DNA from 2 places in the Brevibacterium sp. CT2-23B genome. Region 1 is predicted to be linked to the other one. Evidence: predicted binding sites of a transcription regulator. Region 1 holds the regulator's gene; the other holds the start of a gene.
What was found. The regulator HrcA, encoded in region 1, represses chaperone genes, less so after heat shock. The targets are predictions, from matches to a motif close to TTNGCACTCGNNNNNNNCGAGTGCNAA.
Positions count from the first base shown of each region.

Region 2: groES (co-chaperone GroES) is a predicted target of HrcA. The motif match lies at 11,405-11,431, and genes of this name have one in related genera.

Region 1 is NZ_JABBYK010000001.1:861,955-872,191, forward strand. Features, by position in the region: gene ybeY (rRNA maturation RNase YbeY) at 1-78, opposite strand, end outside; gene HIM68_RS04040 (PhoH family protein) at 75-1,100, opposite strand; gene HIM68_RS04045 (16S rRNA (uracil(1498)-N(3))-methyltransferase) at 1,201-1,962, opposite strand; gene dnaJ (molecular chaperone DnaJ) at 1,959-3,074, opposite strand; gene hrcA (heat-inducible transcriptional repressor HrcA) at 3,197-4,237, opposite strand; gene HIM68_RS04060 (DUF3097 family protein) at 4,398-5,261, shown strand; gene HIM68_RS04065 (DUF4870 domain-containing protein) at 5,413-6,087, shown strand; gene HIM68_RS04070 (DUF4870 domain-containing protein) at 6,173-7,030, shown strand; gene hemW (radical SAM family heme chaperone HemW) at 7,118-8,347, opposite strand; gene lepA (translation elongation factor 4) at 8,348-10,216, opposite strand.
Region 2 is NZ_JABBYK010000002.1:259,072-278,846, forward strand. Features, by position in the region: gene HIM68_RS06295 (dolichyl-phosphate-mannose--protein mannosyltransferase) at 113-1,996, opposite strand; gene HIM68_RS06300 (DUF4190 domain-containing protein) at 2,283-2,984, shown strand; gene HIM68_RS06305 (DUF4190 domain-containing protein) at 3,391-3,846, shown strand; gene HIM68_RS06310 (DUF4190 domain-containing protein) at 4,039-4,473, shown strand; gene rsmI (16S rRNA (cytidine(1402)-2'-O)-methyltransferase) at 4,605-5,477, shown strand; gene HIM68_RS06320 (hypothetical protein) at 5,958-6,842, shown strand; gene metG (methionine--tRNA ligase) at 7,048-8,763, shown strand; gene HIM68_RS06330 (TatD family hydrolase) at 8,763-9,764, shown strand; gene HIM68_RS06335 (ubiquitin-like domain-containing protein) at 9,983-11,194, shown strand; gene groES (co-chaperone GroES) at 11,586-11,879, shown strand; gene groL (chaperonin GroEL) at 11,916-13,508, shown strand; gene HIM68_RS06350 (polysaccharide pyruvyl transferase family protein) at 13,790-15,409, shown strand; gene HIM68_RS06355 (SRPBCC family protein) at 15,643-16,047, opposite strand; gene HIM68_RS06360 (ABC transporter ATP-binding protein) at 16,330-17,106, shown strand; gene HIM68_RS06365 (FtsX-like permease family protein) at 17,103-18,524, shown strand; gene HIM68_RS18950 (PEP/pyruvate-binding domain-containing protein) at 18,662-19,775, opposite strand, start outside.

The DNA.
Region 1 (10,237 bases):
GCCGAGATACTCGGTCAGGGCAACGACTTCGTCGAGGTCCACCTCGGCGTCGGTCTCGTTGAGGATCTCGGTGTTCATTCGGCATTCCCCCACAGGTCGTAGGCTTCGACGATCTTCGTCACCAGCGAATGCCGGACGACGTCCTTGCTGCCCAGTTCGCAGAACTGCAGGTCCTCGATTCCGTCGAGGATGTCGCGGACGACCTTGAGTCCGCTGCGGGTCTTGCCCGGCAGGTCGATCTGGGAGATGTCACCGGTGACGACCATGCGTGATCCGAAGCCGAGGCGGGTGAGGAACATCTTCATCTGCTCGGCCGTCGTGTTCTGCGCTTCGTCGAGGATGATGAACGCGTCGTTGAGGGTGCGCCCGCGCATATAGGCCAGGGGCGCGACCTCGATCGTTCCGGTCTCGATGAGCAGCGGGATCGATTCGGGGTCGACCATGTCGTGCAGGGCGTCATAGAGCGGACGCACATACGGGTCGATCTTGTCGTTGAGCGTGCCCGGCAGGTAGCCCAGGGACTCCCCGGCTTCGACGGCCGGCCGGGTGAGGATGATCCGTGAGACCTCTTTGTGCTGGAGGGCGTTGACGGCCATGGCCATCGCCAGGTAGGTCTTGCCGGTTCCGGCCGGACCGATGCCGAAGGTGATCGTGTGGTTGCGGATGGCCCTGACGTAGTCGTGCTGGCCCATCGTCTTCGGACGGATCGACTTTCCCCTGGTGGAGAGGATGTTCGTGCCCAGCACCGCCGAGGCGGCCGCTCCCTCGGAGGAGAACGTCGTGACCCTCTCGATCGTCTCTTCGTTGATGCGATGGCCGGCCGCGTGGAGTTTCTTGAGTTCCCCGATGACGCTGACGAAGGCTTCGACGCGTGACGCCTCGCCGGTGACCTGGACCTGGTTGGCCCGGACGTGGATGTCGAGGTCGGCGAAGGTCTTCTCCAGGGCGCGCAGGTTCGATTCCCCGGGACCGAAGAAGGCGACGAGGTCGATGGAGTCGGGGATGACCAATCGCACGGTGTCACGATCGGCACCTTGGGTGTCCGTCACGGCATCATCGCGTGCGGCACCGTCGCCGGTGTCCGAGTCGGTGGGGTTCATGGAGTTCGGGTTCGGTGGGGTGATGTCCAGAATGTTCCTTTGCAAGTGAGCGCACCGTCACCGGCAGCGCCTGAGTGTGCTTCCATCCTAGTCCGATGCCTCACCAACGGCCCAATGAATTCTGGGCCAGGACGAGACCGGCGGGTCCCGCCGATGACGAGCGCAGGATCGTCGGTCCCAGCAGCACCGGGGTTGCTCCACGGCCGGTCAGTGCATCGAGTTCGCCGTCGCTGATGCCGCCCTCGGGGCCGACGACGAAGACGATGCGCTCCGGCAGCTGTGCCGAGTCGTTCGCGATCAGGTCGTTCAGCGCTTCGGAGAGCCTGCGCTGAGCGGTCTCGTGGAGGACGAAGACCGCATCGGCGTCGTTGAGGGTCTTGGCCAGGGCGGCACCGCGGACGAGGTCGTGGAGGATGGGAAATCGTGCTCGTCTGGCCTGCAGGGAGGCCGCTCCGAGGAGGTTCTCCCATTTCGCGGCCATCTTCTCCCGCTTCTTGGCCGGCCAGTCGGCGATCGAGCGTTCAGCGGCCCAGGGAATGACGTCGTCGACGCCGATCTCCGTGGCTGTTTCGATGGCCTGCAGGTCCCGGTCGCCCTTGGCCAGGGCTTGGACGAGGACGAGGCGCGGGCCCGTGCGCTCCTCGACCGTCACCTCGGTGACATCGATCGTCAGCTCATTCGCCGAGGCGGCCGTGACGGTTCCGCGCGCACGTGTGCCTTCCCCGTCGACGATGTCGATTTCCTCGCCGGGACCGATCCGACGCACCCGCACCGCATGCCCGGCCACGTCCTCACCGAGGGTGAGGGCGGACCCGACGACCGCCTCGGCGGCGGTGGCGGAACGGAAGACGGGAAGACTCACCGACCGGCGAACCTCTCACGCATGCGGGAGAACATTCCGCGGTTCTCGGTCGAGATCTGGGCGCGCGGAGTCTCTTCGCCGCGCAGTTCGGCGAGTTTCTCGAGCAGTTCGCGCTGTTCGTCGTCGAGTTTGTCTGGGGTGAGGACGTCGACGGTGATGAGCAGGTCGCCGCGGGTCTCCGAACGCAGGCGGGCGGCTCCGAGCCCGGGAAGTTTGACGATGGTGCCGGACTGGGTGCCGGCGGCGATGGTGAGGTCCTGAGTGCCGTCGAAGGTCTCGAACGGGATGGTCGCACCCAGGGTCGCTGCGGTCATCGGCACGGAGACGGCGGCCCGGAGGTTGTCGCCGTCGCGCTGGAAGACCTCGTGGCGGGTGACCATGACCTCGACGAACAGGTCACCGGCGGGTCCGCCTCCGGGGCCGACTTCACCCTGGCTGCTCAGCTGGATGCGGGTGCCGTCGGAGACCCCGGCGGGGATCCGGATCTTCATGGTCCGCTGTTTGCGCACTCGTCCGTCGCCCTGGCAGTTGAGGCAGGGGTTCGGGATGACGGTGCCGAAGCCGTGGCAGGAGTTGCAGGTCTGGTTCGTGACCATCTGCCCCAGCAGGGTCCGGGTCATGCGCTGGACGCTGCCGGCTCCGTGGCACAGCGAGCAGGTCTCGATCTTCGTGCCTTCCTGCGTGCCGGCGCCCGAACAGGTGTCGCAGACGACTGCAGTGGTGACATCGAGGTCGACGGTGCCGCCGAAAGCCGCGGTCTTCAGGTCGATATTGACGCCGACGAGGGCATCCTTGCCGCGCTGGGTGCGTGGGATCGGACCCCCGGCCTGACCGCCGCCGCCGCCGAAGAAGGTCTCGAAGATGTCGCCGAATCCGCCGAAGCCGCCGCCGGCTGGGAAGCCCTGGCCGTTCTCGCCGCCGCCCATATCGTAGTTGCGGCGCTTCTCCGGGTCGGAGAGCACATCGTAGGCCAGTGAGATGGCTTTGAATTCGTCTTCGTGACCGGGATTGACGTCCGGGTGGTACTTGCGTGCCAGCTTCCGGTACGACGACTTGATCTCAGCCGCGGAAGCGTCTTTGGACACTCCGAGTGTTTCATAGTGATCGGCCACAGAAACTTCTCTCTCCCTGACGTAGTGGTCTTCTCTGTTCGTGGTGGTGGCTGCGCTGCTGCGCGGTGCTCACCGGTTCTGCGCTGCCCGTCTGCGGGTGCCCCTGGTCGATGTCAAGAGACCTACCCTCGATCGAGGATCGAGGACACGTATTTGGCGACGGCACGGACTGCCGAGATCGTCGTCGGATAGTCCATTCGGGTCGGGCCGAGCACTGCCAGTCTGGCCGAGGAACCCGCGTCATGACCATATTCGGCGGCGACGACGGAAGTCGAGCTGAATGATTCGTGAGTATTCTCACGCCCGATGCGCACGCTGATCTCCTCGTGGTCTTCTGCCATCGAGGTGAGCAGCCTGAGCAGGACGACCTGTTCTTCGAAGGCTTCGAGGATCGGGGCCATCTTCTCTCCGAATTCGCTTCCGGAGCGGGCGAGGTTCGCGGTGCCGGCCATGATGATGCGCTCTTCACGCGTCGCGGCCACGAGGTCGACGACGGCGGCTCTGACCTGTTTGAGCCCGGAGTCGTCACGGGCGGTCGGCTCACTCGATTCGGTGGCGGTCGCCTCGGCGGCGGGGGCCGATCCGAAGACCTGCGCGAGTGTGCGTCCGGCGAATTCGGCGTTGATCTGATCGCGCAGTCCGCGGACGGCGTCTTCGTCGAGCGGGCTCGGGGTGATCACGGTCTTCTGCTCGACCTGGCCGGCATCGGTGATGAGGACGACGAGGATCCGGCCGGGTCCGAGACCGACGATCTCGATGTGCTTGATGCGCGCCCGCGACACCGTCGGGTATTGGATGAGCGCGACCTGTCGGGTGAGGCCGGAGAGGACGCGGACGGTGCGGTCGAGCATCTCGTCGAGATCGACGTCGCCGTCGATGAGCTGGAAGATCGCGCGCCGCTCGGCGGTGGTCAGCGGTTTGAACTCGTCGATCCGGTCGACGAACATCCGGTAGCCGAGGTCGGTGGGGATCCGCCCGGCAGAGGTGTGGGGCTGGGCGATATAGCCCTCTTGTTCGAGCGCGGCCATATCGTTGCGGATCGTGGCGGGAGAGACGCCGAGGGTGTGGCGCTGCACGATCGCCTTCGAACCCACGGGTTCGTTGGTGGCGACGAAGTCCTCGACGATGGCGCGCAGCACCTGTGCACGTCTGCTGTCGTTCATCGCGGATCTCCTCTCCGTCTCGCCGATCCATCGCGGTCCCGTGCCTGCGCTTGGCACTCTGTGAGTCTGAGTGCCAATTCTACGCCTCTCGTTCCCGGAATTCATTTCTGGGGTGGCCTGCGGGTCTGCACGCCTGCGGGTCCGTCCTTGATTATGGTGGATGCCCGTGAATGCTTTTGATCGATATGGCCCCGATGTGCTCTCCGGCTCCTCCCCGTCGTCGCACCGCCCGAAGAAGTCCCGTCAGGTCGAGCTCGGCCTGGGCATGGTTCTCGAGGATGCGATGAGCGGCTATGTCGGCGCTGTCGTCGGCGCGGAGAAGACCACGGCCGGTGTCGTCGTCAAGCTCGAAGATCGCGTCGGCAAGGTACGTGCCTTTCCCCTGGGGCCGGGCTTCCTCCTCGAGGGCCAGCCCGTCGATGTGCAGCTGCCGAAGAAGAAGGCGCAGCAGCCCGGACGGACGGCCTCGGGGTCTCGCGCCGTGGTCGGAGCGAAGGCTCGGGTGGCTCGTAGGTCGCGAATCTGGGTCGAGGGCAAGCACGACGCCGAACTCGTCGAGAAGATCTGGGGCGATGATCTGCGCATCGAAGGCGTCGTCGTCGAACCCCTGGGCGGTCTCGATGATGTCGCCGACAAGCTCGAGGCCTTCGGTCCGGATCGGGACCATCGAGTCGGTGTCCTCGCCGACCATCTGGTGAGCGGGACGAAGGAATCGAAGATCGCCGAGGCGGTCCGTGCCGATCCGCGCTACCGCGATGTCGTCCACATCATCGGTCACCCGTATGTCGATATCTGGCAGGCGGTGAAGCCCCATGTCGTCGGCATCCGCGAGTGGCCGGTCGTCCCCCGCGGTGAGGATTGGAAGACGGGAATACTGCGTCGCATCGGATGGCCGCACGCCGACCATCGGGACGTTGCCCGCGGGTGGGTGCGCATCCTCGGGAAGGTGAGCACCATTGCTGATGTCGAACCGACGCTGTCCGGTCGGGTCGAGGAGCTCATCGACTTCGTCACCGTCGGCTGAGAGTCGGCGGTGGTGCGGCGCGGTGGAGCGTCATGGTCACGCGGAGCTGTCGGCGTGTGCCGAATCTGTCACAGGAGTGAGGCTTTCCCGACATCCTCGGGACACCTGGCTCGGCTAGGGTGAATGGCAAGCACTCTTCGAAAGGATCCCCATGTCGTACCACCCCGAGCAGCCGGGCAGCCGACCGATGCCGCCGAACTACTCCCAGGCCTCCGGTTCGCAGCAGCCCTACGCGCCGCAGGGCCAGCAGTATTCGCAGCCGCAGACGCACAGCGGTCAGCCGGGCTACGGTGGGCAGTCGGGGTATGGTTCGCAGCAGGCGTACGGCGCTCAGCCGAGCTACGGGGGCCAGCCGGGATACGGCGCACAGCCGGGCTACGGTATGCCGCAGATGCACAACCCGGCGATGTTCGACTCCCGCTCCCTGCCTGAGCAAGCCTACGGACCCGGCTCCGAGCAGTTCTGGATGGCCCACGAACCCGACCGGACCACGGCATTGTGGACCCACCTCGGCTCGCTCATCTTCGGCTTCATGCCGCTCATCATGTTCCTTGTGAAGAAGGACGAATCCCCGTTCGTCCGCGAGCACTCACGCCAGGGGCTCAACGCGATGATCACGAACACGATCGTCACCTTCGGTGCACTCTTCGTCTTCGGCTTCGTCGGTTTCATCCTGGCACTGGTGACCTTCGGGATCGGCATCATCGTCATGTATGCGGCGCTCATCGTCCCGCTCGTCTACTGCGTCTTCTACATCATCGCGGCCGTCGCAGCGAACAAGGGTGAGGGGTATAAGTTCCCGCTCACCATCAATTTCGTGAAGTGACCATTCCCGCTCACCCCGGATTCTCTGGGGCTGCCCGGACTCTCTGGGTTAGTGTGGAGTGATCGCACACTCTGAAGGGACTCTCATGTCGGACAACCCGCAGCAGCCGAACAACGAACAGTCACAGCCGATGCCTCCGAACTACTCCCCGCAGTCGGGCTCGCAGCAGCCGTACACCCAGCAGCCACAGCAGGGTTCGCAGCCACAGCAGAGTGGTCAGGCCCAGCAGGATCGTCAGGCCCAGTACGGCTCGCAGCCGCAGACCCCTCAGCAGGGATCGCAGTCGGGCTATGGCTCGCAGCCGCAAGCCGGGTACGGCTCCCAGCAGCAGAATCCGGCCTACGGCTCCCAGCAGCAGAATCCTCAGCAGTCGTATGGTTCGCAGCCGGGCTACGGTTCACATCAGGCGGACGGCGCCCAGCAGCCGTACGGTTCTCAGCAGCCCTACAGCGCTCCGCAGGGACACTCTCAGCCCGGTTACGGATTCCAGGGAGCATCCTCGGCGCAGTCGGCTGCCGCCGGAGTGCCCATGGGGGCCGAACTGCCGGATGCGGCCTACGGCCCGACTTCGCTCGGCTTCTGGAATGCAGATCAGAGTGAACGGACGACCGCACTGTGGTCGCACCTCGCTCACGCCGCCACCTACGTCGTCGGTGTCGGCTGGATCGTCACGCTCATCCTCTTCATCATCAACAAGGACAAGTCGCCGTTCCTCCGCCATCATGGCGCACAGTCGCTGAATCTGCTGATCGTCGGCGTCATCGCAGCGTTCGGCATCGGACTGATCGGCGGAATCCTCACGATCGTCGGCATCGGCTTCCTCATCCTCCTGCTCCTGCCGGTGCTCTCGATCTACATGATCGTCATCGAGATCATCGCCGGCATGGCAGCCAACCGCGGTGAGGGCTACCGCATTCCGATGACGCCGAACTGGATCAAGTGATCTGACGCGCAGTGACAGCCTCACCCCGCCAGATTAGCTGAGCATCTCGCCCTGCCGCTCGTTCCCGAGTGGCGGGGCGAGACACTTTCACACGTATTCGGTGAGGATGCGCACCATATAGTCGGCTATGAGACGTCCCTGCAGAGTCGGTTGGAACCAGCCGGCCGCGGCACCATCGGCGTCGAGCAGACCCTGTTTGACGAAGGTTCTGATCGCCTGCTCGCTGCCCGGGGCCAGAGAATCCAGACGCAGCTCGCGGTCGATCCTGGCCGCCAGCATGATCCGTTCGATCTCCCGGGTCTGATCGTCGAGGACCTCACGACCGATCGACGGAGACTCCCCCGCCAACAGCCGATCGGCCCAGGCACGGGGGTGCTTGGCATTCCAGAACCGCACACCTCCGACGTGTGAGTGGGCCCCGGGCCCGAATCCCCACCAGTCCGCATTGCGCCAATAGGCCATATTGTGCTCACAGCGGGTTTCAGGTCCGGTCGACCAATTGCTCACTTCGTACCAGTGCAGACCAGCAGCGGAGATCGCTGCGTCGGCGATCTCGTACTTGTCGGCCAGGTCATCCTCATCAGGCATCGGCAGTTCGCCACGGCGAACCATCGCGCCCATCTTCGTTCCCGGTTCGACGATGAGGGAATATGCCGAGATGTGATCGACCTCGTTGGACAGGGCCACGTCGAGAGAGCGCCGCCAATCGTCGATCGACTCCCCCGGGGTGCCGTAGATGAGGTCGAGGCTGAGCTCGAGGTCGGCGTCCTTGACCCAGCGCGCCACCTCGGGGATCTTCTCCGGATCGTGGGTGCGGTCCAAGGTCGCAAGCACGTGCGGCACGGCCGACTGCATACCCATGGAGATCCGGTTGAAACCGGCTCCGGCAAGGGTCGCGATGTAGGCGGGGGCCAAGGTGTCGGGGTTGGCTTCGGTGGTGATTTCGACATTCTCGGCCAGGCGGAAGCGGGCGCGGACATCGTCCATCACCCCGGCGAGCACATCCGCTGCGAGCAAGGTCGGGGTGCCCCCGCCGAAGAAGATCGTCGAGACCTCACGGTCGCCGGCCCCCGCCTCGGCGAGGGTGGCCACGGACAGATCGAGCTCACGGGCGAGATTACTGCGGTAGTCCTCGCGGGACGCGCCCGGGCCGAGATCGTCGGCGGTATAGGTGTTGAAGTCACAGTAGCCGCAGCGGACCCGGCAGTACGGGACGTGGATGTAGAGGCTCAGCCCCCGCTCCGCGGCCCCGATCCCCACCGATGTCGGCAGCGAACCGTCGCTCGGAGGGACCTCACCGGTCGGTTGTGCGGGCACTTACTTCTTGCTGTCCTTCGTCTCCGGCTCGTCGGAGGACAGGGCCGCGATGAACGCTTCCTGCGGAACCTCGACGGTGCCGACCATCTTCATCCGCTTCTTGCCTTCCTTCTGCTTCTCGAGCAGTTTGCGCTTACGGCTGATGTCGCCGCCGTAGCACTTCGAAAGGACGTCCTTGCGGATGGCGCGGATGGTCTCGCGGGCGATGATGCGTGAGCCGATGGCCGCCTGGATGGGCACCTCGAACTGCTGACGCGGGATGAGCTTGCGCAGCTTTCCGGCCATCGCCACACCGTAGGAGTAGGCGTTGTCGCGGTGGACGATCGCAGAGAACGCATCGACCTGGTCGCCGTGCAGCAGGATGTCGACCTTGACGAGGTCGGAGGCGTCCTGGCCGTCATCGGAGTAGTCGAGGGAGGCGTAGCCCTTCGTCCGGGACTTCAGCTGATCGAAGAAGTCGAACACGATCTCCGCCAGCGGCAGGCGATAGCGGATCTCCACACGGTCCGAGGACAGGTAATCCATGCCCTGGAGTTTGCCGCGGCGATCCTGGCACAGTTCCATGACCGCCCCGATGTAGTCGCTGGGGGTGAGGATCGTGGCCTGCACCATCGGCTCCCGGACTTCCTTGATCTTGCCCGTCGGGTACTCGCTCGGGTTCGTCACCACGGTCTCCGAACCGTCCTCCATGGTCACGTCGTAGATCACGGACGGGGCGGTGGAGATGAGGTCGAGATCGAACTCCCGTTCCAGGCGGTCGCGCAGGACTTCGAGGTGGAGGAGACCGAGGAATCCGCAGCGGAAGCCGAAGCCCAGCGCCGTCGAGGTCTCGGGTTCGTAGGCGAGAGAGGCGTCGTTGAGTTTGAGTTTGTCCAGCGCGTCGCGCAGCACCGGGTAGTCGGACCCGTCGATCGGGAAGAGTCCGGAGAACACCATCGGTTTGGGCTCCCGGTAACCGCCGAGGGCCTCTGTCGCGGGCCCCGCAGCGGCGGTGACGGTGTCGCCGACCTTCGACAGACGCACATCCTTGACACCGGTGATGAGGTAGCCGACCTCACCGACGCCCAGTCCCTTCGTCGCCTTGGGCTCGGGCATGGAGGCGCCGATCTCCAGCAGCTCGTGGGTGGTGCCGGTCGACATCATCTCGATCTTCTCGCGTGGGGACAGAGAACCGTCGATGACGCGGACATAGGTGACCACACCGCGGTAGGTGTCGTAGACGGAGTCGAAGATCATCGCGCGGGCCGGGGCCTCGGCATCGCCGACGGGCGCGGGGATATCGGTGATGATGCGGTCGAGGACCTCCTCGACGCCTTCGCCCGTCTTGCCGGACACGAGCAGGCAGTCCTCGGGTTCGCAGCCGATGAGGTTGGCGAGCTCTTCGGCGTACTTCTCCGGCTGTGCAGCCGGCAGGTCGATCTTGTTGAGCACGGGGATGATCGTCAGATCGTTCTCCATGGCCAGGTACAGGTTGGCCAGCGTCTGGGCTTCGATGCCCTGAGCGGAGTCGACGAGCAGCAGGGCACCCTCGCAGGCGGCCAGGGACCGCGAGACCTCGTAGCTGAAGTCGACGTGCCCGGGAGTGTCGATCATGTTGAGCGCGTACGGGGTGTCCTCGTGCTCCCACGGCATGCGCACAGCCTGGGATTTGATGGTGATTCCGCGTTCGCGTTCGATGTCCATCCGGTCGAGGTACTGGGCACGCATATCGCGGTTCTCGACGACGCCGGTCATCTGGAGCATGCGGTCGGCCAGGGTCGATTTGCCATGGTCGATATGAGCGATGATGCAGAAATTGCGAATCAGCTCGGGTGAGGTGGCAGACGGTGAGATCCGCTTTGCAGCTTCCTTATTCACCTGAGGTGACATGAACGCCCTTTCTTTGACAGA
Region 2 (19,775 bases), on a different contig from region 1:
TCAAAAGTCGATGACGAATGGGACAAAAGTCGATGACGCGCGGCCCGAAGCTGCCGGTGGGGTGATTCGACGGAGCCAGTGCGGTGCGTGGGTGCACGCCAACGTCAGCCGATCAGCGCCAGGTGATGTTCCACATGCGGTTGTTCCAGGCCGAGAATGGGATGACCTCACCGGTGTAGACGGGCCAGAAGTAGGCGAAGGCGAGGATCGCTGCGACGAGAATGAGCCCGACGCTCAGTCGCCTGGCGAACAGCGCCGCGGAGATCCGCGCGAAACGCTGCTTCACCGACGGCCCTGGCGAGTCTCGCCCACGAACAGGCACTCGACCCCAGACGAGTGTCAGGCAGTACGTCACGGCCAGCACGACGAAGGGCACCATGACGATGGTGTAGAAGGTGAAGATCGTCCGCTCCTGGTAGGCGAACCATGGCAGCCAGGTCGCTGCGAGCCCGGCGAGGATGACGGCGGGGCGGACGTCCCGGCGGATGATCCACACGATGAGGCAGACGAGCACAGCCAAAGCGGCCAAGCCCCAGATCACAGGGTTGCCCACCGAGGTGATCGCCGAGGAGCACTTCGCGACCGTGCACCCCATATCGCCCCGGTCGTAGGACTCGTAGTAGAACGACGTCGGCCGCCACTGCACGATCCAACCCCACGGGTTCGACATGTACGGATGCTCCGAGTCCAGCCCGACATGGAACGAGTACGCCGTGTAGTGATAGTGCGCCAGCGACGGCAGCCAATCCAACCACTGCGGCAACGCACGCCACCAGCCGAAATTCTCCGCAGCCCACTGTCGGTCCCACGCGTCATCCGAACGGATCCACCCGGTCCAGCACGCCACATAGGTCACGAGTGCGATCGGCACGAGCTTGAAGAACGAGGGAATGCTGTCGCGGATGAACATGCCCAGCCACGGATGCACGACCCCGGCCCGATACCGCGAATGCACATCCCACAGGACGATCAGAATCCCGAACGCCGCCAGCGCATACAGACCCGACCATTTCACCCCCGTAGCCAGGCCGAGACTGATCCCTGCAGCGAAGATCCAAGGCCGCGCGCCGAGGCGGGGCCCGAAGTTGATCACGTCCCTGGACTTCGTCCGATGCCGACGTCGGGCTTCCGCGGTGGGCGGGGCCGCCTCGGGGAGTGGGGCGGCGGAGGTGATCGACTCGCTGAGTTCGGTCGGGAAGGTTCGGGGGACCTCCTCGGGGTCGGATGAGGAGGAAGCGGCCGCCTCGGGGAGGGGATCTGGATTCTGCAGTGTGCGGGACGGAACGGAGCTGTCGATCTCCGCGGTGCGCTGGGTCCAAGCGGCCAGACGCTTCGTCACCTGCTCGCGGTCGAGGAGGATGAAGAAGAAGGCGAGGAGGACGAAGGCCATGAGCACGATGTCGAGCAGGCTCGTGCGGGAGTGGACGAAGTGCTCGCCGTCGATGGCGAGCAGGCCGGCGGCGACGCAGGCGAAGAACGCCGAACGGAAGAGCTTCCAGGCGATGACGCCGAGGAGGAAGATCGTCAGGGTGCCGATGATCGCCACGGTGAAGCGCCAGCCGAACGAATCGTCGGCGCCGAAGAGGTCGATGCCCCACCCGATGAGCCATTTGCCCAGCGGCGGGTGGACGACGTATTCGGGGGTGGGCTCGATGACGCTGGGATCGCCGGCGTTGAAGGAATCGTCGGCGTTCTCGGGCCAGGAGCGTTCGTAGCCGAAGTTGAAGACCGAATAGCCGTCCTTGACGTAGTAGGTCTCGTCGAAGATCAGGCGGTGTGGGAAGTCGAGGCGGAAGAGTCGCAGGGCCGCACCGATTCCGGTGATGACGAGCAGGGCCGGCCACATCCACAGCGGTGCTCGGGTGGCCCACATGCCGGCGTGGAAGGTTTCGCGGCGCATCGCAGCGGCGCCGGAACGCACCTTTTCGCGTTTCCTCGCCAGGCGCTCGCGGGCGATGCGCCTGGTGGGTGCCGGGGAGTCTGCGGTGTGTGTCATCGGAGTCCAGTTTAGAGATCTCGGCGGGCAGGGCTCTCATGCGACCCGCAGGGAAGGGCGGGGCATTGGGAGTGATCGGGCCGGCGGGGTGAGGGCGAGGTCGTGCCGGGCTGGCTGGCGTAGGTCGGGGAGTGAGGGCGAGGGGGAATGTCGGGCTGGCTGACGCAGGTCGGGAGAGACAGGCCGGCATGAGGTTCGGCACCTTGAGCAGGATTCTTGGGCATTCGCCACCGTGCATCACTAGAGTAGTGGGAGACAGCCGGAGTCAGAGCGAATGGTGCACAACGTGTCGAACAACCCCAACTACCGCCCGAGCGATCCTCCCCAGGTCGGCTCGCAGCAGTTCAACAACAACTATGGGTCCCAGCCGCAGTATGGTCAGGGACAGTCGGGTCAGTACGGATCCGGTGCCGGACAGTATGGGTCCGGTGCGGGTCAGTATGGGTCCGGTGCCGGACAGTATTCGCAGGGACAGCCGTATGGGCAGCAGAACTCCTATGGACAGTCCGGCGCCTACGGTCAGCAGAACGCGTACGGACAGTCAGGCGGATACAGCCAGCCAGGTGCGTACAGCCAGCCGAACGCCTACGATGCCTACAGCCAGTCGGGCGCGTACAGCCAGCCGATGACCTACGGCGCGCAGCCGGTCTTCGTCCGGCCCGCACCTAACAAGATGGCCGTGTGGTCGATGTGGATGGGCATTGCCGGTATCGGCGGCGGATTCGTTTGCGGCCTGCTGTCGATGATTCCGGTCATCGGCATCATCTTCAGCATCATCGCGATGTTCCTGTGGATCGCACCGGTGCTCGCCGTCATCTTCGGCCACATCGGCCTCGGCCAGATCAAGCGCACAGGCGAAGAAGGCCGCGGACAGGCGATCGCCGGGCTCATCATCGGCTACGTGACCATCGCCCTGGGACTCATCATGGCGATCGTCATGATCGGCATCCTGGGCATCGGCTTCTTGGGCATGATGAGCAGCTACTGAGCCGACCCGGGTGACCTCGGCGCTGCCCGGGGCGACTTCGGCGCCGCCCCGCGTGACCTCGGCGCTGCCCGGGGTGACTTCGGCGCCGCCCCGCGTGACCTGGGCGCTGCTCCGGATGACTTCGGACGGGTGCCGAGGTCACGCTCGATTCGTACGGTCGGGCCGCTCTGCACGACCCTGAAAACGCCTGCCCGCAGCGTTGCGTGCGCCCCAAGGCCACGCGGGTACGGGACGGTCGGGCCGCCTCGGCGAGGGGAACCTGCAACCTGTGGTGCAGGATTGCAACACGATTCGGCCGCCGCGCTCGCTGCACGTGGGTAGCGTTGATGACAGATATCGGGACACCCGTCGAGGACGGCCCCGAACAGATTCAAAGATCAACGACAGCCAGCGGAACGGAACGGACATGAACACTCGCGTACTGCCTCTCGGGAACACCTACACCGGATCGAAGGGTTCGGTCCACGCCCCCGTCGCAGTCCACACGCCCGCACCGGTTCATACTCCGGCCCACCCTCATGCCCTGGTCCAGGCCCCCGTGACGTACGGAAACCGAGCACCGGTCGTCGTCTACCAGCAGGTGGCGCCGACGAATTCCTCGTCGATCGTCGCGCTGGTGCTCGGCCTCATCTCGTTCATCTCATCGTTTTTCTTCCTCGGCTTCGTCGGCATCATCTTCGGACACATCGCCCGTTCGCAGATCAAGGCCCGCGGAGAGCGCGGCAACGGAATGGCCGTGGCTGGACTGTGGCTGGGGTATCTCAGCGTGATCTTCTGGGTCGTGTTCTGGCTGCTCTACTTCGGCGTCATCGCGCTCGTCATCGGCGCCTCGATCGCCGCTGGAAACGCAACCGTCAGCTGAGGACCGGGACTCCGGGAAGCCGGCCCCGGCAAACGATCTGGCGCACGGCCTCAACGTCCGACACACGCGCCCGTCCCGGCATCACATCGCAAGGTGCCCACCCCGCCAACTGTGACTGACCTGTAACCGCCCCGCCTTTTGCCGCCACCGACGACTCTGTACCGTTGAAGGCAACCACAAGGAGACTTCGCTATGAGCAGCCAGAACAACTGGAACAACCCGGACATGTACTACCAGCAGCCCCAATCGAACGCGGGCGGCTCGTACGGTGCCCAGTCCTACAGCCAGAACAGCGCCTACGCGGCCAATGCACAGTACGCCGGCGGACCCGGCTACGTGTACCAGCAGCTGCCACCGACGAACGTGCTGGCCATCGTCGGCATGTGCGCCTCGATCTTCGGCGTCATCTCGTCCGTCTTCATCGGCGGCATCGCCGGCATCATCATGGGCCACATCGCCCGCAAGCAGATCCGCGAACGCGGAGAACGCGGCGACGGCATGGCCGTCGCGGCCCTGTGGGTCGGCTACATCGGCACCATCCTCTGGATCCTTTTCTGGGTCCTCTACGTCGGGGTATTCGTCCTCATCTTCGGCGCGGCAATGGTCGGCGCGGGTTCGACCAGTTGAGTTCAGACTCCTTCGCGTCGTCCGGCCAGGGTGCCGATACGGATCTTGGGTTCGGTGACGACGACAACCCCACCGAGGCGGCCGGCCACAGAGCCGACGACAGCCCCACCGAGGCGGTGCCGTCCGACGACATCGACCTGACCGATGACGCGGGGCCAAGATTCGGTCCGAACCTCACCGGCGGTCGACTGATCCTGGTCGGGACTCCGATCGGCAACCTCGGCGATGCGAGCCCGCGGATGCGGGAGGCCATCGAAACTGCCGATGTCATCGCCGCCGAGGACACGCGGCGGTTCCTGTCGCTCGCGCAGCGACTCAACCTCACGCACACGAAGCGTGTCATCAGCGTCTTCGACCACAACGAGGGCCACCGCGCTCCCGAACTCGTCGATATCATCGCCGCTGGTGAGACCGTTGTTCTGCTCTCCGACGCGGGGATGCCCGCCGTCTCCGACCCCGGCTACCGCGTGGTCAAGGCCTGCGCCGAGGCGGGACTTCCGATCACGTCGACACCGGGGCCGTCCGCGGTGCTCATGGCGCTCGCGGTCTCGGGACTGCCGAGCGACCGGTTCAGCTTCGAAGGGTTCCTGCCGCGCAAGTCCGGGCAGCGCAAGACCCTGCTGACCGAACTCAAGGCCGAGAAGCGCACGATGGTCTTCTTCGAAAGCCCACACCGCATCGCCGATGCGATGGACGACTTCGCCGAGATCATCGGCGTCGACCGGCCTATGGCCATCAGCCGCGAGCTGACGAAGACCTACGAGGAGACTCTGCGCGGAACCGTCGGTTCACTGCGCGATCAGGCCGCCGAGGGTCTGCGAGGGGAACTGACCCTCGTGCTCGCCGGTGCCACCGAGGTCGAAACGGCTCCGGAGGACCACCTCGGCGAGGTCAGCGCACTGGTCGACTCCGGTTCGCGTGCCAAGGACGCGGCCGGGCAGGTGGCGAAGAAGTTCGGCCTGTCCAAGCGCGACATCTACGAGGCCTGGCTCCACCGCGACTGACACGACTCGTGTGCAGTGGGCTGTGGATAGTCAGTAGCCCAGTTTCGGGTGGATAGCCCATGTCGGGAGGTGGGCTATCTACCTCAAACTGGGCCATCAGCGCGGTTGAGATACTCCCCAAACGAGCCTGGTGCGAAAGGCACGAGCCGCTGTGAAGCCGGTCGACGACTCGACTCGAGCGTTGAGGCTTGTTGATTGACTCCTTACTGAGGCGCTGTCGCCGTGTGGACGCCGGAGCTGATTCCACAGCAACAGGATTGAGCATTGCTGAATCAACGCGGATTTCGGCAGTGTGCCGGCATGAAGAACAACGTCGTGTATTTCACGGACCTTCGCAATGCTGGAGCCTCAACGGCAGACATCCGCAGCGCTTTGGGCTGCTGTCTGCGAAAGCTCTCTCGTGGAGTCTATACAGTCGTCAGATGTTGTGAAGTCCGTGCCCACCGATACCTCTCTCCCTTCGCCACAGACTCGGATTGGATGACGTATCACGAGGAAGGACGCGACAAAGAGCGGTCCCAGCAACGCAGATACGAGGCGAATCTGAAGCGTCTGCAAGTCCTCCACTATCCCCACTACCGCGCAGGAGACATCGTGTTCGGGATCTCGGCGGCCCGGCTGCACAGAATCGGTATGTTCGACGAGCCGGACGAACCAGTGTCGGTGTTCCACCCCATATCAAGCACCAAGTCACCCGAGCTGATCAGGCGACGCAGAACAATCGCAGCTGATGACGTCTGCCAGGCGGAAGGGCTTCGCGTCACTACTCCGGCTCGAACTGCCTTGGATCTGCGGGCCGAACTCGGCAGCGCTGCGGCGTTTGCCGCGATGGAACAGGTGGTCAGATGGCAACTTCTCGGCGACGACGAGGATCTGATCTTCAGGCTCGGGTATCCGGCACATCTGCTGGACGAGGTTCCGGGTGCAGTCGCAGCTCTGTTCGCAGCGCCCATTGATCGCCTAGCACGGGGCGCAAAGGTGGCCGCGAGACTGGTCTCACTCGCATCTCCGTTGTCCGAAAGCTATGCGGAGAGCAGAGCCGCCTTCAATCTGCATCTTCTGGGTCTGCACGACTTCGTGCAGCAGGTGAAAATTGCCGATGGCAGCCGACTTCTCACGAGACTCGACTTCCTGTTCCGTGACGATAGAGTCGCACTCTACGTCGATGGGACGCAGAAGTACGTCGACGGCGGCTTCGACGTCATGAACAAGGAGAGCCGACAGCACAATCGACTGCTGGCGATGGGCTATAAGATCGTGCGCTTCAAATTCAATGAAGTTCTGGACCCGAGGACCTTCGGACAGAAGCTCTTCTTTCAGGCACCTGAACTGCGTCGCCGGTGTGGGAAACCGCTGGTTCTGTGAGCTGGTGTCCAGGTGCGAACTGTTTCAGCCCAGTCCGAGGTGAGCAGCCCATCTTCAAACATGGGCTACTCACCTCAAACCGTGCTATTCGCTAATCCTCGGCAAAGCCCCGCGCCCACCCGCTGACGGCACCACACTCACCCGAGGGGGCGGCTCCCGGACCCATGCGCGCCCGCCGCGCCGCGTCCCTTAGACTGAGTTCCCTATGGGTTACTACTTGACGACAGCGATTGCCTACCCCAACGGGGCCATTCACATCGGGCATGCCTATGAGTACATTGCGGCCGACACGATCGCCCGGTTCAAGCGACTGGACAATCACGATGTCTTCTTCTGCACCGGCACGGACGAGCACGGACTGAAGATGCTGCAGGCGGCGAACAAGCTCGGCATCACCCCCAAAGAACTCGCTGACGACAACGCGAAGAACTTCCGCGACACCCAGCTCGCCCTCGGCTCGACCTTCGACCGGTTCATCCGCACCACCGACGAAGACCACTACGCTGCCTCGCAAGCCATCTGGCGCAAGCTCGAAGAGGCCGGCGACATCTACCTCGACACGTACTCCGGCTGGTACTCCGTGCGCGACGAGGCCTTCTACACCGATGACGAGACCGAAGTCGTCGACGGCGTGCGCCTGTCCAAGGAGACCCGCACCGAGGTGACCTGGACGGAAGAGGAGTCCTACTTCTTCCGCCTCTCGAAGTACCAAGACAAGCTGCTCGAGCTGTACAAGAACCACCCCGAGTTCATCGGTCCCGACTCCCGCCGCAACGAGATCGCCTCGTTCGTCGCATCCGGGCTCAAGGACCTCTCCATCTCCCGCACCACCTTCGACTGGGGTGTGCCGGTGCCGGGCAACGACAAGCACGTGATGTACGTGTGGATCGACGCACTGACGAACTACCTCACCGCCGCCGGCTACCCCGATGACCAGGAGCGCCTCAGCAAGTGGTGGCCCGCCGACGTCCACATCATCGGCAAGGACATCATCCGCTTCCACTCGGTCTACTGGCCCGCGTTCCTCATGAGCGCCGGCATCGAACTGCCCAAGCGGGTCCACGCCCACGGCTTCCTCTTCAACTCCGGTGAGAAGATGTCGAAGTCCGTCGGCAACGTAGTCGACCCCCTCGACCTCGTCGATGCCTTCGGCCTGGACACCCTGCGCTTCTTCCTCTTCCGCGAGTTCTCCTACGGCCACGACGGCTCGTATACGAAGGACTCGATCATCACACGGAAGAACTCCGACCTCGCCAACGAGTACGGCAACCTCGCCCAGCGTTCGCTGTCGATGATCCAGAAGAACTGCGACGCCCAGGTGCCGCAGCCGGGTGAGCTCACCGAGGCGGACGAGAAACTCCTCGCCCTCGCCCGGGCCGTGCCCGACACCGCCCGACGCCACGTCGACACCCAGGCCCTCCACCTCTATGTCGTGGCCTGCTGGAAGGTGCTGTCCGAGGCCAACCGCTATTTCTCCGCGCAGGAGCCGTGGAAACTGAAGAAGACCGATCCCGATCGTATGGCCACCGTGCTGTGGGTGACGACCGAGGTCGTGCGCATCATCTCCATCCTCATCCAGCCGGTCATGCCCGATTCCGCGGGCAAGATCCTCGACCTCCTCGGTGTGCCCGCCGGCGTCGGTGAGGCCGGTGCGAAGGTCCTGCCGACCGCCGTCGATTCCGGGTCCGGCGCCGAGGCGATGGGAGCCGTATCCGCTAGCGCGGCCATCGGCGTCGCCGCCGGTGCGGCATACGCTTCGGCCGCCCTGGCGCCGAATGTCGCCGAGGCCGCTGCCGACGGCATCGCCGCCGCCGAGGCGGATCCCCGGTCGTTCGCGGCCGTCGGGTTCCCGCTCGAACCGGGCACGCCCCTGCCGAAGCCCGAACCCGTGTTCCCGAAGTTCGTGGAGGAGACCGAATAATGGCCTCGCGCGCCGCCGGAACCTATCCACCGGTGCCCGAACCGCTCGCTCATCCCATCGTCGACACCCACACTCACCTCGACATCTGCACGGGTGTGCGGCTGCCGCTGGGTGCTGGTGAACCCGAACCCGAGGTGACCCCGAACGCGGACGAAGAGTTCCCGTCGCTGGATTTCTTCCATGACACCGCCTCCGAGGCGGGAGTCCGTCGCATCGTCCAGATCGGCTGCGACCTTCCGGCAGCCCGGTGGACGACCGCGCTCGTGGCTTCCCAGTATTCAGGCACCCCCGCCGAGGCGGCCACGGAGGTGGGATCCCTCGCCGAGGCGGCCGACCCCCGTACTGTGCCGGGCCCTCCTGCCGAGGGACGGACGTGGATGATCGGCGGGGCCGCCCTCCACCCGAACGAAGCCCCGCGGCTGGCCGAGCGCGGCCTGCTCGATGACGCTCTCACCGAGATCGAATCGCTCGTGAGCTCGCATGAGCGCATGCGCGTGGTGGGGGAGACCGGTCTCGACTACTTCCGCACGGCAGAAGAGGGAGTCGCCGAACAGCAGCGCTCCTTCCGAGCTCATATCGAGATCGCCAAGCGCACCGGACGTGCACTGCAGATCCACGATCGGGAGGCACACGCCGATGTGCTGCGCATCCTCAAGGAGGAAGGCGCTCCCGAAGTCACGATCTTCCACTGCTACTCCGGCGACGAGGCGATGGCCCGCGAATGTGCGGCCGAAGGCTATTACATGTCCTTCGCCGGCAACCTCACGTTCAAGAACGCCGACGAGCTGCGGCGGGCCGCGGCGGCCGCTCCACTGGAGCTCCTGCTGACGGAGACCGACGCACCCTTCCTCACCCCGCACCCGCATCGCGGTAAGCCGGGAGGTCCTTACCTCACGGCGGTCACGGCGCGGAAACTCGCCGAGGTGCGCGGGATGAGCGAAGAGGATCTGTGCGCGGCCGTGTGGAACAACGCGGAGCGGGCCCTCGGCAGCTGGGGCTGAGCCGGGCTCAGCCCTTCGTTCTGTGAGCGAGATAACGGGACGCGGCGCCGCCTCGGCGGGGGAATGTCACGATCGGGAAGGCCCCGGAAACACTGGGAACTCCAGGTCAGACACGCCCTCAGAAAACTCACACCGTTACATTTCCGTGATATTTTGCGAACCGTGTAACGAATCGGTTACAGTGAACAGGTCGATAAACTCTGCTCAGGGATATTTTTGTGATTGATTTTCTGAAGAACCGCAAGGTTCAGATCGCTGCACAGGCGGTCGTGATCACCGGACTCGTCGGTGGCACGGGCGCGGTTGTGACCATGAACAAGCCCGTGACCTTGGAGGTCAACGGACAGGCCGAAGAGATCCGAACCTTCGGAGGAACGGTCGGGGACATCCTCGACAGCCACGAAATCGATGTCGACAAGCGCGACCAGGTCAAGCCCGGTGTGGGCACCAAGGTCGACCGTGATATGACGATCACCGTCAACACGGCGAAGAAGGTTGCGCTGTCCGTTGATGGCAAAGAGACGAACGAATGGACCAACGCGAACACCGTGGGTCAGGCTCTGGCCGACCTGGGTGTCGACGCGAAGGGCGCCGACCTCAACGCGAAGGCCAGCCAGCGTCTGAAGGACGAGGGCAATGACATCGACGTGACCACGTCGAAGGACCTCACCGTCGTCGCCGATGGCAAGGACCACAAGGTCTCGGCCGCTGTGGGCACCGCCAAGGAAGCCCTCAAGGACACGGGTGTCAAGCTCGACAAGGACGACTTCCTGTCCGTGCCGATGTCCGCCGAGGTCTCCGACGGCCAGGTGCTGACCGTCAACCGCGTGAAGAACGACACCGTCAAGGACAAGCAGGCCATCAAGGCCAAGGTCGAGACCAAGAAGTCCGATTCCCTCTACGAGGGTGAGACCAAGGTCGAGACCGAGGGCAAGGACGGCGAGAAGCAGGTCACCTACAAGGTCAAGACGATCAACGGCGAAGAGGTCAAGAAGGAGAAGAAGGACGAGAAGGTCCTCTCCGAACCCAAGACCAAGGTCGTCATCCAGGGCACCAAGAAGAAGGAAGAACCGGCTGACACCGGCGGTTCCGACTCGGGTGACTCCGGCGATTCCGGTTCGGGCGACTCCGGTGACTCCGGTGACTCGAGCACCGGCGGCGGCTCCGGCGGCGGTTCCATGTCCACCGCTGAGATCAAGGCGATGCTGGGTGGGCCCGGTTCCAAGTGGTACCAGGTCGTCGAGTGCGAGTCGAACTTCGACCCGAAGGCTTCGAACGGCACCCACTTCGGACTGTTCCAGTTCCTTCCGCAGACCTGGCACTCCATGGGAGGCAGCGGCAACCCCTCGGATGCCAGCCCGCAGGAGCAGTTCCAGCGCGCCAAGAAGCTCCAGGCTGAAGCCGGCTGGGGTCAGTGGACCTGCGCCTGATCTGAGATCAGGTTCGCAGCAGCCGACTGAGCGCCTGTATAGGCCATGAACTCTGGCCGCCATTGACAACAGATATCGACAACTGAGCTGAGGCGGTCAGCAAGGAGCGTGGGCCCCGAGGAGAGATCCTCGGGGCCCACGCTTTTCGGTGCCCCGCTGCCCCGGCTTCCGGTGCCCAATCTGAACTTTCGCCCAGAGCATGACGAATTGCTGGCACTCAAGTTGACCGAGTGCTAAGAGCGTTCTAGAGTCAGAATTAGCACTAGCACTCATTGAGTGCCAGTTTCATGAGACGGTCGAATCGCTCGGCACCCGCGACGACGAGAGGTTCATGGCAGCAGCCGCCGTCTGACTCGATGAAATAGAACCCAGCGAAGGGAGAGGGCCCGATATGTCGGTCTCCATCAAGCCACTCGAAGATCGGATTGTCATCCGTCAGGTCGAAGCAGAACAGACTACCGCCAGTGGTCTGGTCATTCCCGAAACCGCCAAGGAAAAGCCTCAGGAAGGCGAAGTTGTCGCAGTGGGCCCGGGCCGCGTTGCTGACAACGGAAACCGCGTGCCGGTCGACGTCGCCGTCGGCGACAAGGTCATCTACTCCAAGTACGGAGGCACCGAAGTCAAGTACGCAGGAGAAGAGTTCCTCGTGCTCTCGGCTCGCGACGTGCTCGCCGTCATCGGCTGAATCCCCTGAACAACAACTTCACTGACAGGAGGACGAATGCCTAAATCATTGGAATTCAACGACGAAGCCCGTCGTGCACTCGAAAAGGGTGTCAACACCCTGGCCGACACCGTCAAGGTGACGCTGGGACCCAAGGGCCGCAACGTCGTGCTCGACAAGAAGTGGGGCGCTCCCACCATCACGAACGATGGTGTGACCATCGCCCGTGAGGTCGAGGTCGACGATCCTTACGAGAACCTCGGCGCACAGCTGGCCAAGGAAGTCGCCACCAAGACCAACGACATCGCCGGTGACGGAACCACCACCGCGACCGTTCTCGCTCAGGCCTTCGTCAACGAAGGACTGCGCAACGTTGCCGCAGGTGCCGCTCCCGGACAGCTCAAGCGCGGCATCGAGACCGCCGTTGAGGCCGTCTCGCAGCAGCTGGGCACCATCGCCCGCGACGTCGCCGACTCCTCGGAGATCGCACACGTCGCCGGTCTGTCGGCTCAGTCGCCTGAGATCGGCAAGCTCATCGCCGATGCCTTCGACAAGGTCGGCAAGGACGGCGTCATCACTATCGACGAGTCGCAGGCCGCGTCCGTCGAACTCGAGATCACCGAAGGAATGCAGTTCGACAAGGGCTTCCTGTCGCCGCACTTCGTGACCGATGCCGATCGCCAGGAGGCTGTGCTCTCCGACGCCCTCATCCTCATCAACCAGGGCAAGATCTCCAATATCCAGGAGCTCCTGCCCGTCCTCGAGAAGGTGCAGCAGGCCGGCAAGCCGCTGTTCATCATCGCCGAGGACATCGAGGGTGAAGCTCTGTCGACCCTGGTCGTCAACAAGCTGCGCGGAATCATCAACGTCGCCGCCGTCAAGGCTCCGGGCTTCGGTGACCGTCGCAAGGCCATCCTCGAGGACCTCGCCGTCCTCACCGGTGGCCAGGTCGTCACCCCGGACATGGGCATGAAGCTCGACCAGGTCACCCTGGAAGAGCTCGGCAACGCCCGCACCATCACCGTCACCAAGGACAACACCACCATCATCGATGGTGCCGGTGCCGACGATGCTGTTGCCGGTCGTGTCGCTCAGATCCGCGCCGAGGTCGAGAACACCGATTCCGACTGGGACCGCGAGAAGCTGCAGGAGCGCTTGGCCAAGCTCTCCGGCGGAGTCGCCGTCATCAAGGTCGGCGCCGCCACCGAGGTGGAGCTCAAGGAGCGCAAACACCGCGTCGAAGACGCCGTGTCCGCTACTCGAGCCGCCATCGAAGAGGGTGTCGTCGCCGGCGGTGGCTCGGCTCTGATCCACGCTGCGAAGGTCCTCGACGGCAACGACCTCGGACTGTCCGGTGACGCACTCACCGGTGCCGAGATCGTCAAGCGCGGAGTCGTCCAGCCGCTGCGCTGGATCGCCGCCAACGCGGGCCAGGACGGCTACGTCGTCGTCGCCAAGGTCCAGGACCTCGAGTCCGGCCAGGGCTACAACGCCGCCATCGACGAATACGGCGACCTCATCGGCGCCGGAATCATCGACCCCGTCAAGGTCACCCGTTCGGCGCTGCGCAACGCCGCTTCGATCGCCGCCCTGGTTCTCACCACCGAGACCCTGGTCGTCGAGAAGAAGGACGAGGAGGACGAAGCCTGAGCCATTCGCTCGGACTGAGTCGTCTCTGACCACGACAGTGGCCCGGAACATCACGTTCCGGGCCACTGTCGCATTCATCGGCGTATTCACCCTCACCGAGGCGGCCCACCCCATGAGATCGCCCGTGCCGTTCCGAGGTCGCCGCCTTTGCGGGTTCGGCCTGTCGACCCCGCCTCTGTTCACTCGACTGTCGCGCCTCGTTCACTTTCCCGAGGTCTCTCGCGGCTATGGTGTCGCGGAGGCCCCCCGATCCGGGGCCTCACCGCAGATCCAAGGGAGATATGAAGCGCATTACGATGATCGGCGATGTCGGGTGGAGCCGGTTCTACCACCTCGGCGATGAGGCGATGACGGAGCTGGCTATCGAAGCGCTCCAACGCAGAGGCGACATTTCGATCACCCTCATCGCCGGTCAGCCGCAGCACGCCAGCGAGATGTATGGTGTCGATGCCATCTCCCGCATCGGTTTCAAACGTGATCGCGAACCGAATATCACGCGGATGGAGCGCATCCTCGAGTTCGCCGAATCCGAAGGTCGCAGCCGCACTCTCACCCCGAACGACCCTGCGCGCACCGTCATCGAGACCGTTCGCGACTCGGACGCCGTGCTCATCGCCGGTGGCGGAAACCTCAACTCCATGTTCGCCCACCACATCTATGAGCGGGTGACACTGGGGCGATTGGCGAAACTGTTCAATCGACCCTATGCGCTCACGAGCCAGACCCTCGGCCCTCTCATCTACGACGAGGATCGCAAGCTCGTCTACGAATTCCTCGCCGACGCCGAATTCGTCGGCAGCAGGGAGAGCTATACGACCACTTTCGCGAAGCAAGTCGGCGGCAAGCGTGCCGTCGTACGCAGGCAGGTGGATGACGCCTTCTCACTGACTGCCCGGGAAGAGGACCGCGAAGCAGTCGACGACCTCACGGCTGAGCCGTTCATCTTGGCCAGCTACGCGGAGAAGGCATCCTCCCCGGTGCTCGCGGACAGCGACTATCACGCCCATCTCGTCGACATCACGCGCAGGCTCGCCGACGAGACCGGACTGAACGTTCTGTTGGTTCCCCACGGAGGCGGCCTGCCGCCTGCCCTGCCGACAAGGGACCAGCTGACCAATGACCAGATCGCCGGTGAGGTCGGACGCGAGTCCGTCACATCCACGAGGATGCTCACCGCCAGAGAGCTTATCGCCCTGACCGAAAAGGCGGAGTTCGTCATCGGCACTCGCTATCATGCGGGGATCTTCGCCGGTGCCGCCGCGGTTCCGTTCATCTCGCTCGTCCCGAACCTCTATTCGTCCATCCGCATGCGAGGGGCGGCAGAGAATGTGGGGATGGAACAGTTCGTCCTACCTGTGGACAGTGTCGATGATGTCGTCGCGACAGGAGTCGGAGTGGCGCAGAACCGGGCTGAGTTCCACGCCGCGCTCACCGACAGCTCTGCCCGCAGACGCGCCGAACACGACGACTGGTGGGACTTCGTCGTCGCTCATACCGTCGGCGATGGGTCAGGCGAGACTCCTAGCGCGTCTTCGGTGCCGGCCCCGGATTTCTTCCACGCGGACGAGGTGGATAACCGATTCGATTCTGCGGCAGCAGCCAATCGCGCACGGCTCTCAGCAATCGAAGAATTCGGTCTGCTGCTGGCCAAGCGCGACCGCCAGCTGGCTGTGGCACGAAAGCAGGCGAGGGACGCAGCTGCCGCTCTGGAGATCAGCAACGCCAGACATGAGCGGCAGGACGGCATGCTCGCGGTGAAGGCAGCCAGGAAGGTGCTGAGCTGGCAGCGGAAGGTCAAGCGGCGCGTTCGGCGCGGTACGAAGGCCGTCGGCAAACGCTTCACTGAGGCAGCGCAACGCCGCGGTGAGTTGGCAACGATGCAGTCGCGCAAGCAGGTCTGAGCGGGCCTCGGGCGCGCAGAATTCCACTTTCGACACACCCTGCTCTGAAATGCACACTGAGGAGCCTGGGCAATTCAGAGACAGGTGTACAAAAAGCCTGATGCCACTGTGACCCAGTCGAGGTTGCGCGCTTCGTGCCGTCTAGGGCGTGCTCGGGCGTGGGTCCGTGTCGTTGGTGTCGGCTTTGCGCACGCGCGCGAGGCCTGGACGAAGGCTGCTCAGGCAGGGCGTGTTCAGGCGCGGTCGCTCTCGAGCTGAGTGCGCAGGCGGACGAGGTCGGCACGAACCATGTCGGCGTCCCGGTCGAACTCGGCGTCGTCGACTCCCGGCAGACGGAACAGAGTGAAGACCACCTCGGTGCCGGTGCCGTTGGCGAGCACCCGCAGGGGATTGTGCACGATCGTGCCGTCGGGGAAGATCACGTCGTGATCGAGGATGCCCAGCTCCGTGTGCGGGCCGAAGCGGACTTCGACCTCGCCCATCGGGGAATCCGTGATCCAGCGGCCGCCCGCCTCGCGGATTCCATTGCTCAGTCCTGCGGCCCAGGCCGGAAGGTTCGCGGGATCGCCGGCGAAGGCCGCCACCTCGGAGGGTGAGGCGTCGATGGACGTCGATAGGTGGAGCGCTGGATTCGTCATCTCCCAAGTGGACCACAAGAGAAGCCGCGCGGCCAGGGAAAGGGAGCGGACCATGGCAGGCGGGACGGCCATCGCAGGCGGGTCGGTACCTCGCACGCGGGACGGCCGTTGCACGCGGGCCGACCATCGCACGCGGTCCGGCCCAGAGTGCCCTCCCTCGTGCCGCTCGCAGCAGACCTTACACAGCTCGCTCACACCTACTGGCCAGTCGCTTTTCATGTTTCTTAAGCCCGATCCTCGTTAGTCTGGAAATGACAGCTTGCACCGACGCATGAGGAATCTATGACCACCGGCCCAACGATGCCCATCGCCCGACTTCGCGACGTTTCGAAGGTCTTCGATCCGAAAGGGGCCGCGGTCACGGCTCTCAGCGGGGTCAGCCTCGACATCGCACCGGCCAAACTGACCGCGGTGATGGGGCCCTCGGGCTCGGGGAAATCAACACTCATGCACGTCCTCGCCGGACTCGATCGTCCCACCTCGGGCTCAGTCCACCTCGGCGAACAGGAGATCACGAAGCTGCGCGACGACGACCTCACCGCCCTGCGCCGCCGCCGGATCGGATTCGTCTTCCAAGCGTTCAACCTCGTGCCCACGCTCACCGTCAAAGAGAATATCCGCCTGCCCTTCGAACTCGACGACCGTCGGCCCAATGCCGACGAACGCGCCTGGATCACCACGGTCGTCCACCGCCTGGGGCTGGAAGACCGCCTCAAACACCGACCCAACGAGCTCTCCGGCGGTCAACAGCAGCGCACCGCCATCGCCCGGGCGCTCGCAACCCGCCCCGACATCCTCTTCGCCGACGAACCGACCGGCAACCTCGACGCGAAGTCCGGTCGCGAAGTTATGGCGATCATGGTCGAGGCCGTCCGCGACTTCGGCCAATCTATCGTGCTCGTCACTCACGACCCGATCGTCGCCGCCCACGCCGACCGCGTGATCTTCATCGCCGACGGCACCCCCGTGACGGAACTCAACGACACCATCACCGCCGAAGCGATCGCCTCGACCATGCTCGACATCGACGAACGCGCCGAATCCGCGGTGAGTCGATGAACCCGCTGCGCGAAATTCGAACCAACCCGCGGCAGTTCTTCCCCAGCATCCTCGTCGTCTTCATCGCCGCTCTCTTCGGCACCGCAATCATGCAGGGCATCGCGATCCTGACCGCGTGGCTGTCGTCCGAGAAGATCATCGCCGAGTCCGAGACCGCGCAGAACTTCCTCTCGATGATCGGTGTCACCTTCTTCCTCATCGCTCTCTTCGTCTCCGCGATCGTCATCGCGAACACGTTCTCGATCATCATCGCCGGTCGCAGCCGCCAGCTGGCTCTGCTGCGCCTCATCGGGGCGTCGTCGAAACGGCTGCGCAGGGCCGCCTCGGTGGAGGGCCTGGTCATCTCCGTCCCCGCCGCGGTGCTCGCCTTCGCGGCGTCGACCGGGCTGGCGAAAGCGGCCCAGAATTATCTGGGCAGCGCCATCACCGAGGAGGTCGCCCTCCTCACCCCGGCCATGGCTGTTCCAGCGCTCGCCACGATCATCGTGACCTGGCTGTCGGCGTACCTGGGTGCGCGCCGCATCACGGGGATCTCACCGATCGAGGCGACCTCGCAGGCGGTGGAGGCCCGGCCCGAGGATGCCCGCGCCTCACTCGGCGGGCTCACCGCCTCGCTGATTCTGCTGTCCATGGGGCTGACGTTCCTCGTCAATTCCGTGATCGGGGCCGCCGATCATCGGATCAGCGTGATCAGCGTGGTGCTCACCGCATTCGGCTCGGGCCTGACCTTCCTCGGCGTCATCATCGGCCATCCGTGGATCCTGCCGCCCCTGCAGTCGGCGATCGGCTGGCTGTGCGGGCGCACCGCTGTGTCCCGGTTGGCCGCCTCGACGATCGCCCGCCATCCCACCCGGAACGCGCGCACGGTCATCGGACTCGTCATCGGCATCACGCTCATCGTCATGTTCGCCACCGCCATGACGACCTTCCGCGATCAGCTGCTGCGGTATGCCAGGTCGCTCGGCGAAGAAGGGTGGGGCGGCCTCGAAGACGCGCTGGCCACCGTCATCGACAAGTCGATGCTGTTCGCGTTGGCCCTCATCCTCTTCTCCGTGATCATCGCCGTCATCGGCGTCGCGAACACACTCATGCTCTCCGTGCGTCAGCGCACTCAGGAGATCGGGCTGCTCATGGCGCTCGGCCAGACTCCGAAGCGCGTGCGTCGGATGATCACAGCCGAAGGCCTGCAGCTGAGTCTGACAGCCTGCGCGGTCGCCGTGCCGTTGGGCATCGGCTTCGGCTGGGTCGGTGCACTGACCCTGCTCTCGCCCCTGCTCGGCCTCTTCGCACCGAGCGTGCCCTGGACGGTCGTCATCGCCGTCATCGTCGGCACCCTCATCGCCGTGTTCATCGCCAGCCGCGAACCCGCCCGCGCGGCCACCTCGATCAGTCCCGTCGAGGCGCTCGAAGCCGTGTGAGGTGCGGGTGCTGCGGATGGCTACCGGCAAGGCCGCGGCGAGCAGCCCAGTTTGAGGTGAGTAGCCCTGTTTCAAACATGGGCTATTCAACTAAAACTGTGTAGAACTGTCGCCCGGGCTGAATCGAGCTCTGCGCCTCAGTCGAGTTCGATGACGTTTCCGTTGGATCCGTCGACGCGGACGCGCTGGCCCGAGGTGAATCTGCTGGTTGCGTCGCGCACGGCCATGACAGCGGGCAGTCCGAGCTCACGGGCGGTGACCGCGCCGTGTGAGAGTGCCCCGCCGCTTTCGGTGATCACCCCGCCGGCCTGGTAGAACAGGGCGGTCCATGCCGGGTTCGTGGTGCGCGCGACGAGGATCGCTCCGTCGGGGAATGACGAGAAGTCAGCAGGGGAGTGGACGACGAAGACCTCACCTTCGACGGTCCCCGGACTGCCCGCGGTGCCGGTGATGTGGTCGCTGTCAGCGTCGACTGCGGCTGCTGCTTTGCCGTACTCCCATTCGGGTGTGCGATCGACCGCAGCCTGGTAGGCAGCCTTGTTCTGTGCGGCGATCTCGGTGAGGCTCGTCAGAGCGGATCCTGTTCCCGTGGTGCCCGCGACCGCGCTCGCTGAGGCGCGGGTTGCGGCAGTGCCGGTGGCGTACACCTCGCGGTACGCGGCGCCGGTTGCGCCCAGGTCGCGGTTCGCGGCGTCGGTGGCGCCCAGGGCGCGGTTCGCGGCGTCGGCACGGATCGCCGTGTCGAGGTGCTCGAAGTCGATGAAGTACACATCCGAGGCCTCAACGAGGACCCCGGCATCGACGAGCCTGCCGCCGAGCTCCTTCAGCGCGCGCCGCATCGGCAGGGTCAGCCGCGTTGTCTGATAGTGCTCGAGGTCATCGAGTGCCGTGTAGGTGCGGGCCAGACGGATGACTTCCTGGACGAGATAGCGCAGCTTCTCAGGTGCCGCATTGACGACGGCGAGTTCGGTCTCTGCCTGCACGATCTTGCGCTCCATGTCCGTCATCGGCGCGGTCGCGGCCCCTGTGCCCGAACCCGACTCCGGCGAGCCGATTGTCGCAGCGGCCGAATGGTCTCCACCACCCGCTGGACTGGCCCCGGCGTCCGAAGCCTCTGCCTCGGCCACGGTCCGGGCGGCGAGGAGTCGGATCTGGTCGAGCACGATGTGCGGGGCCTCGACCCAGGTCGGATGATAGGCGTCGAAGTCGAGCTCACGGTGGCCGTGCTGTGCGAGGAACCGGTCGAAAGAC